DNA from 2 places in the Dielma fastidiosa genome. Region 2 is predicted to be linked to the other one. Evidence: a T-box and tRNA genes for the amino acid it is inferred to sense, from the RefSeq annotation. Region 2 holds a T-box; the other holds one or more tRNA genes.

Region 1 (7,390 bases), 420 kb from region 2:
AAAATCTCGCCGCCAACTATCTGTTCGCTGGACAGATCAATTTTAGGCTGGATATAAGGAACAAATTCTTTATTTAGCCGCGCTTCTGTCAGCTTGCCATTTAAGGCATGACGCATCATGTATTCATCATACTTCTGTTTATTTAAATCATCAAAGCTAAATGAACGATGCTTAAGCTCACGGCATTCCAAGCGGGCTATTTCAGCCTTATTCGAGATATGAGCATAGTCCTCATTAGGATGCTCCAGCTTATAAAGACCAAAAGACATATAAATATTATGATAAAGCATTGGCTCTTCCACATCAAAAAGCTCATCAACAAATGGCACTAAAAACTTATCTACAAAAGCATCACAGTCTTCACAATAGATTAAAAGATGAAATTCATCAGCATAGACTCTTGCCGCATAGCTTTTATCATCAAGATGATGATAAAGACAGTCAAGCACTATTTTAAGGATTTGATTACCCTGTTCAAAACCATATTTGAGATTGAAGTAACGAAAATCTTTAATATTTGCAGTAGCAAATACATAATGCTGACAATCCTTCGAAACTGTTTCTTTATATATATGCCTTAGCCACACTGCACTAGGTCGGCCTGTTATTTCATCAATTTGATCGTTATTTGTTGTTTGCTTTACCATTGAAAATACCTCACATCAGCATTTAGATAATTATACCAAAAATTCATAAAGCAATCAAACTTTTAAGCTTTATGATCATCAGTAAGTACGCTGAACTAGCCCTTATTGGCCCTTACTCCTGCAATCAAACTTTCTATTCAACTTAATTATTGAAATCTATATAACTGCTATTCAATCACAGGCTTTCGTTTAATTCAAATAAAACCTAAAATAAAATTTTCCTAACTCAAAAATCTTTCTATTCTTAATTTTAACTCAATAAAAAGGTAAATCAACATCTTTTTATAGTCATAAAATAGGCATGACCTTATCTAGAACATTTAAGTGATATATCAAAAATCAAAAAAAACCCTAGAAATAAGGCTTATCCTCACTTCTAGGGATTGTTTTCAAATGGTGGTTCCGGTCGGAATCGAACCAACGACACAAGGATTTTCAGTCCTTTGCTCTACCGACTGAGCTACGGAACCATTTGGTTGCGGGAGAAGGATTTGAACCAACGACCTCCGGGTTATGAGCCCGACGAGCTACCAGACTGCTCTATCCCGCGATATATATTACAATTTTAAGGAAATTGTTAACCTTTTTTTAATGGCGGAGGAACTGGGATTCGAACCCAGGCGCCGCTCGCACGACCTACCGGTTTTCAAGACCGGACCCTTCAGCCACTTGGGTATTCCTCCATATTCAATTTAAAATAAGCTGGTGGACCCTGTAGGACTCGAACCTACGACCCGCCGGTTATGAGCCGGATGCTCTAACCAACTGAGCTAAGGGTCCGCATCCTTAATTAGATCTATAAGTTGGTGGCTGGGGTGGGACTCGAACCCACGACCTTCCGGGTATGAACCGGATGCTCTAGCCAACTAAGCTACCCAGCCAAATTAATGGTCGGGATGACAGGATTCGAACCTGCGACCCCTTGATCCCAAATCAAGTGCACTACCAAGCTGTGCTACATCCCGTCGACAAACATTAAATTAAATGGCGCGCCATGCAGGAATCGAACCCACAACCTTTTGATCCGTAGTCAAACGCTCTATCCAGTTGAGCTAATGGCGCATCGGTGTTTCGCACTGTCTCATCAGTGCCCATTTATAATACCAAATACCTTTAGATAATGCAAGTATTTTTTTAACTTTTTTTAATTTTTTTAATCAATAATTTCCCGATTGCCGCAGAAGCCTTTAAATAGGCTGATTCTCACACTTGATGCTTAAAAGGCTGAAACACATATTCACTAAAACAGCTTTTCTGTCTGTAACTTTCCGTATCAAGTATGCCCTGAAGCAAACACTTTTATTCCCAAATCATAAAAAACGCAAAAGAAAACCGCCGATTTTACTCGGCAGCTTCCTCTTTTATTTTATCCTTAGTTGTTTTGATTACCTTCTGACGCGAGAATTCTTCACGCTCTTTTTCTTCAAGCGCGTCACTGATATTCTTTACCGTCAGCTTAAAATCAGGAATCACAATATTCTTCAAAGCGTTAGCCCGCTTTTGCGTCTTGCGTATCGTATTAGCAAGCCGATAAACGCTGTTTTCAACCTCTGCCAGTACAATTGTCATTTCCTTAACCTTCGCAAAGCAGCGGTAGGCATAATCCAGCTTAGAATTTGCTCGCTCCAGTCCATACGTCAATTCCATCGGCTGCTTTTCATAATGAATCTTCGGCAGTTCCACACCCATAACACTGCGGTAACTGACTTGAAGCCCATTATCTACCGGTATCGCATCGACGATATCAGTAATCAGACCCAATGACATATTGGCCTCCTGCAGAGCATAATAAGCGACAGCATATGTCTTGGTTATTTCATCACGAAGCATTTTCACATTTTCAACCTGCTCCATCATTTCACGAATCAAGATATTACGCTTACGGTCCATCAGATCATAACCTAAAGATGCTAATGACAGTGATTTCTTAGTGGCAATCAAATTACCTTTTGTCGGAGCTACCTGATTAGCCATAGGCTTACGCTCCCTGGTTTGCTAATTCTTTAATGATCGTTTCTTCTTTTAGATCAAACCGTTTAACTGCTGCTTCATGATCATAGAATTGATCAAGGACTGCATCATCTACACGATCCAACTCATTTTTAGGCAAAACGGATAGCAGTGACCAGCCAAGATCCAACGTTTCATCGATTGAGCGATTCTCATCAAATCCCTGATTGATAAAATGCTGTTCAAAAAGCTTGCCAAACTGCATATATTGCTTATCCGCGTCAGAAAGCTCATCCTCACCGATAACTGAGGCAAGTGAGCGGGCATCCTGTACCTTGGCATAGCAGGCAAAAAGCTGATTGCTTACCGCTGAATGATCGGCTCTTGTATACCCTTCACCGATGCCGTCCTTCATCAGTCGTGATAAAGAAGGCAGTACGCCTACCGGCGGATAAATCCCCATCGCTGTTAAATTACGATCCAACGAAATCTGTCCCTCTGTAATATACCCAGTTAAATCGGGTACCGGATGCGTAATATCATCATTTGGCATGGTCAGAATTGGAATCTGCGTCACCGATCCTTTAGCGCCCTTAATAATACCTGCTCTTTCATAAAGTGATGCCAGATCTGAGTACAGATAGCCCGGATAGCCTTTACGGCCTGGAATCTCTCCTTTACTGGAAGAGAATTCACGCAATGCTTCACAATAAGATGTGATATCAGTATTGATGACCAAAATATGCATATCATGCTCATAAGCAAGATACTCAGCGGCTGTTAAGGCACAGCGCGGTGTTAAAATACGTTCAATAATCGGGTCATTAGAAAGATTGATAAACATCACAACTCTTTCCATAACTCCTGCTTCTTCAAAAGAACGTTTAAAATAATCAGCGACATCATTGGTAACACCCATAGCAGCAAAGACAACACCAAAGCCTTTTCCTTCATCATCGGCAACCTTGGCCTGCTTGACGATCTGCACTGCCAACTGATTATGCGGCAAACCGCTGCCAGAGAAAATCGGCAGCTTCTGACCGCGGATCAGCGTCATCAGACAATCGATGGATGAGATTCCTGTATTAATATAGTTACGCGGATAAACACGGGATACCGGATTCAGCGGCTGGCCATTGATATCGGCCCGTTTTTCCGCAAATACACTGCCAAGTCCGTCGATAGGTACCCCAGCACCATTAAATGTACGGCCTAAAATTTCCTTAGAAAGCGGCATCTCCATCGGATGACCCAGCAATCTGGTTTTGGTATTTGTTAAAGAAAGTGTATTAGTTCCTTCAAAAACCTGAATCACACATCGCTTTCCTTCAATTTCTACAATTCTGCCCATTCTTGTGCGGCCATCTTTTAATGCGATTTCTACCATCTCATCAAAGCTGGCATTTTCAACATTATCAAGCACGACAAGCGGGCCATTTATTTCACTTAAACCTACATATTGAAGGCTCATTAACGAATTCCTCCCTTCTATTGGATCGTCAGCATCGCTTTATCGATCATATCCTTATAAGTATCAAGAAGTGCAAGATTATTATTAGGCACATCGTATTTCATCTTGACAACCTTATCAAATAAACCCAGCTGCATAATTGTGCTCACCGGTATATTTTTAGCGATAGCTTCTTTGCAGCGGCGATTTAAATGCAGAATAACATCCATCATCTTCAGCTGCTTTTCAAGCGGTACATACGTATCCTCCGGATGGAAAGCATTCTGCTGCAAATAACCTACACGAATCAGTTTAGCAATTTCAATCGTTAATTTCTGATCATCAGGCAATACATCAGAACCAATCAATTTAACAATTTCCATCAATTTAGTTTCTTCCGCAAGAATTGCTGCGATTTCCTGACGGTCACGCATAAAACGCGGATCAACGTGTTTGCTGTACCATTTTTCTAAATCCGGAATATATTCACTATAACTCAATGTCCAGTTTACTGCCGCATAATGGCGGGCATAAGCCAACGCCTTATCCAATGCCCAGAAGCAGCGTACAAAGCGTTTTGTATTCTGTGTTACCGGTTCTGAGAAATCTGAACCTTGCGGCGAAACGGCACCGATAATTGAAACCGAACCTTCCTGTCCGTTTAATGTTTCCATATAGCCGGCACGTTCATAGAATTGAGAAATCCTTGACGGCAGATAAGCTGGGAAGCCTTCTTCAGCCGGCATTTCTTCCAAACGGCCGCTGATTTCACGCAAAGCTTCAGCCCAGCGTGACGTTGAGTCAGCCATGATTGCTACATGATAGCCCATATCACGATAGTATTCAGCCAGCGTAATTCCTGTATAAATACTAGCCTCACGGGCAGCTACCGGCATGTTAGACGTATTCGCAATTAAAACGGTACGGTCAGTCAGCGGGCAGTTGCTCTTCGGGTCGATCAGCTCCTGAAATTCTTCAAGAACCTGAGTCATCTCATTACCGCGCTCACCGCAGCCGACATAAACGATAATATCCGCATCACACCATTTAGCAAGCTGATGCTGCATCATTGTCTTCCCTGTACCAAAGCCGCCCGGCACAGCTGCCGTACCACCCTTCGCAATTGGGAACAGTGTATCAACAACCCGCTGGCCGGTAATCAATGGAATCGAAATCGGCAGACGATGCTTAACTGGACGGGCATTTTTAATCGGCCATTTCTGGCAAAGCGTACATTCATGCTCGTTGCCCTCAGCATCCGCAAATTTCATAACCACATCATTAATCTTATATTGACCATTAGGTGCAACCCAAGTCACCTTTCCCTGCTGATAAGGAGGCACCATACATTTGTGCTCAATCAGTTTCGTTTCAGGAACAGTGGCATAAATTGTACCGCCCGCAACTTCATCATTAGGCTTGACGCATAATGTCACATCCCATAATTGCTCCTCATCAAGCGGCGCCACCGCACTGCCGGTCGCGATAAACGCGCCGGATTCTTTCTCTATTTCTTTTAACGGCCGTTCAATGCCGTCAAAAATATTTCTTAAAATACCAGGTCCAAGTGTTAAACTGATTGGATTTCCTGTGCTGAATACAGGCTCACCCGGCCGCAGACCGGTCGTTGATTCATAAACCTGAATTGTCGTTTTACCCTTATTGATTGAAATAACTTCACCAATTAATCGGGCATTGCCGACATAAACCATTTCCAGCATTGAAAAATCAGTTGCATCCTTAACAGTTATAACAGGCCCGTTGATTGAATAAATTACATTTTCACTCACTTTATCACCTCTTGCAGGTTTGCCTGCTTTCTTATTGGATAATTAGACCTGAATGATTAGCAAACCATTCATGCTGATCCTTAAACGCGGCATCCAGCGTTTCATCATAAACTGCATGACTGAGGGCATTCTCAAAAATAAAGCCGCCCATCGCAATCGACGCATTAATTTTAACCTCACACTGATGACCATAAGCGCTGCTGATTGCCGCCGCATATTTTTCATCCTGCTTGCGAATCAGGAATGCTGAGCCGTCAAGCGAGCAGACAGCTGCCATCTTCTGAGCTTTTTTAATCAGAAATGCCTCATAATCCTTACTTGCCGTAAATTCATTTAACGTACGGATTACTTCCGCAAACACCATTTCTGTATAAGCTTCCCGTTTCGCAATTAATTTCTTTGTAGTCTCACTATTGCTTTTTGATATTTCAATGGCCGCTTCAGCCTCGATTTCCGCCAGCTGACTGGCAAGCTGCAGCTGCGTATCCTTCTTAGCTTCCTTATAAAGCTCTTCTTCCGCCTTTGCCTTAGCTTCATTTACCTCGGCTAAAATACTGCTGCATTCCGCATCGGCAGTCTTTGAAATTTCATCTTCAATGTAGCGAACGACTTCTTCTATATTTTTCATCGCTTCACCTCTATAGTTTTACACCGATTGCTTCACTGACATAGCGGTCAATCGTTTCACCGATTTTGCTGTCGCCATGACGGTCAGGAATTTCAACAATCAGCGGTTTCTTTTGTTTCAATTTGATTTCAGATATTACATCAGGACACAGTTCAATCAGTTTGGTCGTCAGCAGCACGATTGCAACCTCATCATCATGCATTACCTTTTCCAAGGTTTCCAGCATTTCATGCCGTTCATGTACTACAACGCCTTCAATTCCTGCCAGCCGCAATCCCATCTGGGTATCAATATTGTCACTGATCAAGAAAAATTTCATCGTCCTCACATCCCATCTTACAGCTTATTGATAATCAGGATTGAAATTAATACACCATAAATCGCAACACCTTCACCAAGGGCTACGAAAATCATTGATTTACCAAAGTTCTTCTCATTCTCAGAGAAAGCACCGATTGCTGCCGGAGCAGCTGCTGCAACGGCCACACCAGCCCCTAAAGCAGACATCCCGGTAGCTAATGCTGCCGCTAAGAAGCCCATGCCCTGAGCCGCTGTGCCAACAATTGAATTCACAGCATTTACATCACCTTCCGCAAATACGTGAAAGCCGTTGATTTCAAATAAAACAAATGCGCATAATACCGCAAAGAACATACTTGTATGAGCAGCCAAACGTGTTCTGGCTTGTTTCAAAGAAGTCTTTCCCTTAAATACATTGACCAAAGGCAGTGAAATTAAAACAATAATTAAAGCTGGTAATAAAAGTTCTAGTAAGTTCATAAGTTCCTCCTAATTTAATTGTTATTCAGCGCTTTAAAAGCGATGCCGTTACCATCAAAGTAACGTGAGAACATTTCATAGAATTCAAGACGCAGTACCTGAATACCCACAATCATACCTTCAAGTACCATTACGAAAATATTTC
Region 2 (7,390 bases):
AAGGAAAGTTTTGACTTTTCCTTTTTTTTATTGGAAGGGATATGATATAATGAAAAAGCATATGGAGGAGTCATTATGGGAATCAAAGATAAATTTAAAGAATTTATAGCTCCAATGGATGAAGATGAAGTACTGGAACTAGACCCTGAGGAAGTTCAGGCAATCAGTAAATACGAAGCACCTAAGTCTAAAGTTGTTTCTAATGCCAGTTTTGATACAAAAATGGTATTGTTTGAACCACGTTCTTTTGATGAGGCTCAAGAGATTGGACGCCGTTTAAAGGATAATAAAGCTGCCGTGATTAATTTACATAAGTTACAGCGTGATTATGCTCAGCGTACGATTGACTTTTTGACAGGTGTTGTTTTTGCACTTGATGGAACGATTCAGAAAATTGGTCAGAATGTTATCCTGTGCGCGCCGAAATCAATTGGTGTAAACGGTAAGATCAACGTTGATGGTGAAGATGAACAATGATTGGCTGATTCATTTTAAAGGATATGAAGAACAAGCAAAACGGTTTGATGATCTAGTAGATGCGGTTGTGTTTAAGCATCGTCAGATTATCACACCTTTTTTAAATGAACCTGAGCAGGAAGTGCTGAAGAAGGTTGTTGGCAGCCGCTGTTTTATGAAGCTTGACGGCGGTTATCCAGAAGCGGAGAAAAAACGGGCGCTGCTATGTTTTGATGAATCAGAAGATCAAAAAGTCGATCTGACACTTTTGAAGGCGGAGTATGCTCAGACCTATGTTAAGCTGAGTCATCGTGATGCGCTGGGTGCTTTGCTGAATATTGGCCTGCGCAGCGATCAGTTTGGTGATATCAGTGTTAAAGAGGGTGTGATTTATGTATATACTGTCAGTGAGGTAGCACAATATATTATTGATGAATGCCGTAAGATTGGCCGGGCTTCAATCCGCTTTAAAGTCTGTGATCAGCCGGCTGTCATTGAAAAGGATATCCGCTGGATGCAGAAAATTGTCTCCGGCAATCGTTTGGATACCTTGGTTGCTGCTTGCTGCAATTTATCCAGAAGCAAGGCTGCGGCTTTAATTAAGGGCGGAAATGTGCAGGTGAATCATCTTCTGCTTGAAGATTGCAGCGCATTGTGCAATAATAATGCTGTGCTTTCAATCCGCGGATATGGACGTTTTATCTATAAAGGTATATGCAAGCAGACAAAAAAAGATAACTATGTGATTGAACTGGGACTATTTCAGTAAGGGGTGAGCACAATGTCAAAGATACAATTTGAAACAATGCGTAACGGTTATAACCGCTATCAGGTCGATGATTGCATCGGGCGCATGAGTGATGACCTTGACGAACTGAAAAAAAAGCTGGAGCTGTATACGGATCGCTGTGAAACATTAGAAAAGCAATGTCAGGATATGAAAGAAAAATATACGACATTGTCAGGTGAACTGCGGATGAAGGAACAGGCGGCTGAAGATATCGCACGGATTGCTTTGCGTGAGGCAAATGTGATCGTAGCGACGGCCCAGGATAATGCGGATGTGATCATTCAGGAGGCATTGGCTTCGGCTAGGCAGATTCTGCTTGAAGTCAGCAAGCTTGGTGAAGAAACCGGTGAGGTAAAAAGCCGGATGATGGAACAGCTTGAAGAACTGACGAATGCATTGGAATCGTTTGAAGTTCCGCCGCTGCCGGATTTGAGTTTATTAAAAGATTAAAAGTAAAAGCTGTGAATAAGACGTGCCTTATGAATGAATGCATAGAGATCTGATGGCTGGTGGAAATCAGAGTGAAGTTCATATGGAGATCACTTAGGAGCTGATTTTCTGAATTGAGTAGGGAAATCCGTAAAGCCTTGCGTTATAGGGGAAAGAGTGCACAGTGCAAGCTGTGAACTAAGGTGGTACCACGTTGTCAGCGTCCTTAGATGAGGACGTTTTTTTATGTTTCAGGGAGGAAAAGAGAAATGGATTTTAAAGACACATTACTGATGCCCAAGACTGAATTTGAAATGAGAGGGAAACTGCCAAGCAAAGAACCAAAATTTCAAGAGCGTTGGGAATCAATGCATCTCTATGAGAAGATGCTGGAAAAAAGAGCGGGGGCAGAGGATTTTGTATTGCATGACGGGCCTCCGTATGCCAATGGCGCTATGCATATCGGTCATGCGCTGAATAAGACATTAAAGGATATTATCAATCGTTCTAAGTTTATGGAAGGCTACCGCGTTGATTTTGTGCCGGGCTGGGATACTCACGGCTTGCCGATTGAAAATGCGATGCAGAAGCTTGGTTATGACCGTAAGAAAATGGAATTAGCTGAATTCAGAAAGCACTGCTATGATTATGCGATGGAGCAGGTAGCGAATCAGATGAAGGATCAAAAGGCACTGGGTACAGTCGCTGATTATGATCATCCTTATATTACATTACAGAAGGAATTTGAAAGCCGCCAGATTGAGATTTTTGGCAAAATGGCGATGGATGGTTTAATTTATAAGGGGTTAAAGCCTGTTTATTGGTCACCATCCAGTGAAAGTGCGTTAGCTGAGGCTGAAATTGAGTATCATGATATCAATTCACCGACTATTTTCGTGAAGTTTAATGTTGAAGACGGCAAAGGCTTGCTGAATCCAGAAACTGATAGTTTTGTTATTTGGACAACAACCCCGTGGACTATCCCGGCGAATCTGGCAATCTGCTTAAATGAACGTCTGGAATACGCTTTAGTGAAGAGTGAAAAGGGTAATTTGGTTGTCTTAAAAGAATTGGTTGACAGCTTATGGGAAAAATTTGGTTTACAGGAAAAAGAAATCCTGAAAACATTTAAGGGCAAAGAGCTTGAAATGATTACGACCAAGCATCCGTTCTATGACCGCACCAGTGTGATTATTCTGGGTGATTATGTTACGGCGGAAGCTGGTACAGGCTGTGTACATACGGCTCCGGGACATGGTATGGATGACTTCATCGTTGGCTGTAAATATGGCTTGCCTGCCCTGTGTCCGGTAGATGAGCATGGCTGTCTGACGGCTGAGGCCGGTGATTTCTTAAAGGGGCAGTTTGTGGATGACGCCAATAAGACAGTTGTGATGAAATTGGATGAATTAGGCGCATTGATGAAGATGGAATGGATCACTCACTCCTATCCGCATGACTGGCGTACCAAGAAGCCAATTATTTTCCGTGCAACGGATCAGTGGTTTGCTTCCATTGATAAGATTCGTGAAAAGCTGCTGGAACAAATCAAAGAAGTAAAATGGACACCGGCATGGGGTGAGACACGCCTTTACAACATGATTCGTGACCGCGGTGACTGGTGTATTTCCCGTCAGCGTGCATGGGGTGTGCCAATTCCTATTTTCTATGCTGAAGATAATACGCCGATTATGGATGAAAAGGTGTTTAAGCATGTAGCTGGCCTGTTCCGTGAATTCGGCAGTAATGTATGGTTTGAGCGTGAAGCGAAGGATCTGCTGCCGGCAGGCTTTACGCATCCTGGTTCACCGAATAACCAATTCCGTAAAGAACTGGATACGATGGATGTTTGGTTTGACTCCGGTTCATCACATACTGGTGTATTAGTTGAACGCGGCATGAAATTCCCGTCAGATCTATATTTAGAAGGCAGTGACCAATACCGCGGCTGGTTTAATTCATCTTTAATTATTGCTGTTGCGATGTACGGTGTTGCACCTTATCGCCAAGTATTAAGCCATGGCTTTATTCTTGACGGCAAGGGTGAGAAAATGTCTAAATCAGGCGGTAATTCAGTATCACCGGAAAAGGTAATGAAACAGTATGGTGCTGATATTCTCCGCTTATGGGGCGCTTCTATCGATTATCAGGCAGATGTTCGTGTATCTGATGATATTTTGAAGCAATGTGCGGAAAACTATCGTAAGGTTAGAAATACTTTCCGTTTCTTGTTAGCCAATATCAATCCTGAAGATTTCACGGAGCATGAACTGGTAGCTGTCAAGGATCTTACAGATATTGATAAATACATGATTATCAAGCTGAATGAAGTAATTGAAGAGGTTATCAAGAGCTATGATGAATTTGATTTTGCGAATGTAACCAGCACTTTAACAAATTACATGACGAATGAGCTGAGTGCTTATTATCTGGATTTCACAAAAGATATCCTGTATATTGAAGCGAAGAATGATCCGCGCCGCCGTCAGGTACAAAGTGTTTTAGCTATGTGCTGTGATGCGCTGCTGCGTCTGTGGGCGCCGATTCTCGTTCATACAGCTGAAGAGATTAATGATTTCTTTAAGCCGGGCAGTGAAAGCATCCATCTGCAGACTTTCCCTAAGACTATGGAAATCGAAAATGCGGAAGCGATTAAAGCGAAGATGGAACGTCTGCTGCTGATTCGCTCGGATATCTTTAAGGCATTGGAAGAAGCCCGTGCTGAGAAGATTATCGGTAAATCATTGGAAGCTAAGGTTCTTGTGAATCTGAGTGAAGAAGATGCGAAAATCGTTGATGAAATGCTGGGCGGCAAGTTTGCGCAATGGCTGATTGTCTCAGAAGCGGTATTGACAAATACAGCCCTGAAAGCCTATGAGGTATGTTCAGTTGCCGTTGAAAAGATGGACGGCATCGTATGTCCTCGCTGCTGGACTGTTCATAATGATACCAATGAGCATGGTCTGTGCGACCGCTGTGCTGAGGTTGTAAAGAGGGAATATCCTGAATTCAAACCTGAATAGAAATAAAAGAATCCTCTTGATAGGCTGGTGCCTGTCAGGAGGATTTTCTTGTTAAGAAAAAAGAACTGATTGACAGTTCTTAGCAAATAAAATATTGTTAGAATAATTTTGAATTTTCATATGAGATTAAGTAGGGGCTGATTAGAGGAAACAGCGATTATCGCCAAACCATTCCTCTCTTTCTGATATCAGCCTTTTTAAAATCATTAGTTTTTCAGCAAGCATCTCTTTCTTTTTAACCATGTCTTCATTATCGTAATCTACAAAGGCTGCCCATTCATCTAAATTCTGACTTATATCATCATAAAGCGCTTGGCAAAATTGCAGCATATTCGTATGAGAAAGCTCATTGATGACATCTTTTTTATTTAACGGATAGCGTTCATCATCTTCACATATAATATGACAGTTCCAGTAGCTTACTGTACATAAAAAGCGGTTTGGTTCTAAAAATCCCTTAACACAGAATGGCAGCATTGTTTCAAGACCGTGGATTGCCTGCGTCACCCATTCGATTGCAATATCATCAAGATAACTCAATCCATACACAGAAGTTCCGGCTAATTGAAAATCACTCCAGCCATGCATTGGTTTTGTCAGCATTAATTCAGCCTCCCCTTAAATTGCGTGTTTATCCTCGCTTAGTTGATTTATGCTATTGGTTATTGCTGATTAAGAAGTTATTAAAGGTTTTCAGATTAATCAGCTGGAAATCATCGACCGCTTTGAATTTTAATCCCTTTGCTAATTCTTCATAAGCGTCTCTTGGATAACTGATAAAGGCATGCTCATGGCCGAGAATCTGAAAAGACAGCTTCTTATCGGAAAGGGCGGCAAAGTAGACGCCTTGACTTTTTTGAAGATTTTTCTCTTTCTGAAGCATGACCGCTTTAATTAATTCAATAACAATATCATTCAAATGATTTTCAAAAATCAAAATCTTTTCGATAAATTCAAAATAAGTACCGGCTATGCGGTATGTATAAGCCGTATCACTTGTATCCGGGAATGTCAGCTGGGCATTCTTACTTTCGTTAGGAATATAGTAAATCATGAAATGATTAGTTTTATCGGTATAAAGCAGCGGATAGTTTAAATGATACATCATCTTGCAATGCGGACATACAGCTTTAAATAACTTACCGGTCTTTACATCTTCTTTAAACTGCATCTCGGCATTCTCATCTATGGTAATGCTGTCCCAAAAAACAGCTTCTATGGCTTCCTGACAGGTTGGGCATTTTAATGTTTCTTTATGAAATTTACTCATTATTATTAATCTCCTTGTTCGTAATGATTATAACATAATGAGCTGGAGTTATCTATGCCGGCTGATTAAAGTCAAAGCTTAAGATTGTTTTGGCATTTTATTACGTTGATGATTGGAATTTATGGTAAAATATCTAAAGGTGATAAAATGAAAAGCTTATATGATTTAACCTTTAATCAGCTTCGTGATTTTTGTGTTGATCAGGGATGGAAAAAGTTCCGCGGTCAGCAGATTTTTGAATGGCTGTACCGGAAACGTGTCAACAGCATTGATGAAATGAGCGATCTGAGTTTAGATACAAGAGAAAAACTGAAAGAAATGTTTACGCTTGAAGCATGCGTCGTCAAGGAAAAACAAGTTTCAAAAGACGGCACAACAAAATATTTGTTTGAATTAAGTGACGGTTCGTTGATTGAAACGGTCATGATGGTGTATGAATTCGGCAAGAGTGTCTGTGTAACATCACAGGTTGGCTGCAACATGGGCTGTGATTTCTGTGCTTCTGGTTTATTGAAGAAGAAACGGAATCTAAGCAGCGGTGAAATCGTTGCCCAAGTGCTGGCGGTGCAGAAGGATCTTGATGCTGTGAATGATCGGGTGTCAAATATTGTAGTAATGGGTACCGGTGAGCCGTTTGATAATTTTGAGAATGTCATGGCTTTCTGTGAAATTGTCAATCATGACCGCGGGCTGGCTATCGGCGCTCGGCATCTGACGATTTCTACATGCGGTATTGTGCCGAAAATCAGAGAGTTTGCGAAGATGCAGGTACAGTATAATCTGGCTATATCGCTGCATGCGCCTAATGATGAGCTGCGCGATAAGCTGATGCCGATTAATAAGGCTTATCCGCTGAAAGAGCTGATGGCGGCGATTCGAGAATATTGTGAATTGAATAATCGGCGTTTAACGTTTGAATATATCTTACTGAGAGGAATCAATGATCAGGATAGTCATGCGGCTCAGTTGGCTAAGCTGATTCATGGCTTGAATGCGTATGTGAATTTGATTCCTTATAACGAGGTAGATGAACATGGTTATCGCAGTGTTGACCGTGCAAGCGCGATGCGTTTTTATGATAAGCTGATGAAGCAAGGTGTCCGTGCGACGATCCGCAAGGAGCATGGCGGCGATATTGACGCGGCCTGCGGTCAGCTTCGGGCGAAGCATGAGCAGCAGAGGATGGAGGGTGAGTAATGCATTTTTATGGAATGAGTGATATTGGTCTTGTACGCAGTGTCAATCAGGATAGCTTTTGTGCTACCTTTAATATCAATAACGACTTTATGGCCATTGTCTGTGATGGCATCGGCGGCGGTAAGGCCGGCGATGTGGCAAGCTCCTTGGCTGTTGAAAGTATGCGGGCCAGTTTTTTAAAGAATCCGAGCTTGAATAATGATGAGGATGTACAGCGCTGGCTGC

The links. A T-box is a leader RNA that pairs with one kind of tRNA and senses whether it is charged. The one in region 2 lies ahead of ileS (isoleucine--tRNA ligase), so its partner is inferred to be a tRNA-Ile.
Region 1: it has a tRNA-Ile gene. The T-box ahead of ileS (isoleucine--tRNA ligase) is inferred to sense a tRNA for this amino acid. The anticodon was not compared.

The regions. Positions count from the first base shown of each region.
Region 1 is NZ_QRQL01000001.1:300,117-307,506, forward strand. Features, by position in the region: gene DWZ33_RS01590 (EAL domain-containing protein) at 1-647, opposite strand, end outside; tRNA gene DWZ33_RS01595 (tRNA-Phe) at 1,042-1,117, opposite strand; tRNA gene DWZ33_RS01600 (tRNA-Met) at 1,121-1,197, opposite strand; tRNA gene DWZ33_RS01605 (tRNA-Ser) at 1,240-1,330, opposite strand; tRNA gene DWZ33_RS01610 (tRNA-Ile) at 1,351-1,427, opposite strand; tRNA gene DWZ33_RS01615 (tRNA-Met) at 1,452-1,528, opposite strand; tRNA gene DWZ33_RS01620 (tRNA-Pro) at 1,536-1,612, opposite strand; tRNA gene DWZ33_RS01625 (tRNA-Arg) at 1,633-1,709, opposite strand; gene DWZ33_RS01630 (V-type ATP synthase subunit D) at 1,989-2,621, opposite strand; gene DWZ33_RS01635 (V-type ATP synthase subunit B) at 2,626-4,068, opposite strand; gene DWZ33_RS01640 (V-type ATP synthase subunit A) at 4,086-5,837, opposite strand; gene DWZ33_RS01645 (V-type ATP synthase subunit E family protein) at 5,869-6,465, opposite strand; gene DWZ33_RS01650 (V-type ATP synthase subunit F) at 6,476-6,784, opposite strand; gene DWZ33_RS01655 (ATP synthase subunit C) at 6,802-7,245, opposite strand; gene DWZ33_RS01660 (V-type ATP synthase subunit I) at 7,260-7,390, opposite strand, start outside.
Region 2 is NZ_QRQL01000001.1:722,992-730,381, reverse strand. Features, by position in the region: gene DWZ33_RS03755 (cell division protein SepF) at 76-477, shown strand; gene DWZ33_RS03750 (YlmH/Sll1252 family protein) at 467-1,225, shown strand; gene DWZ33_RS03745 (DivIVA domain-containing protein) at 1,238-1,696, shown strand; T-box leader at 1,699-1,906, shown strand; gene ileS (isoleucine--tRNA ligase) at 1,945-4,698, shown strand; gene DWZ33_RS03735 (hypothetical protein) at 4,840-5,301, opposite strand; gene DWZ33_RS03730 (CpXC domain-containing protein) at 5,354-5,968, opposite strand; gene rlmN (dual-specificity RNA methyltransferase RlmN) at 6,116-7,165, shown strand; gene DWZ33_RS03720 (Stp1/IreP family PP2C-type Ser/Thr phosphatase) at 7,165-7,390, shown strand, end outside.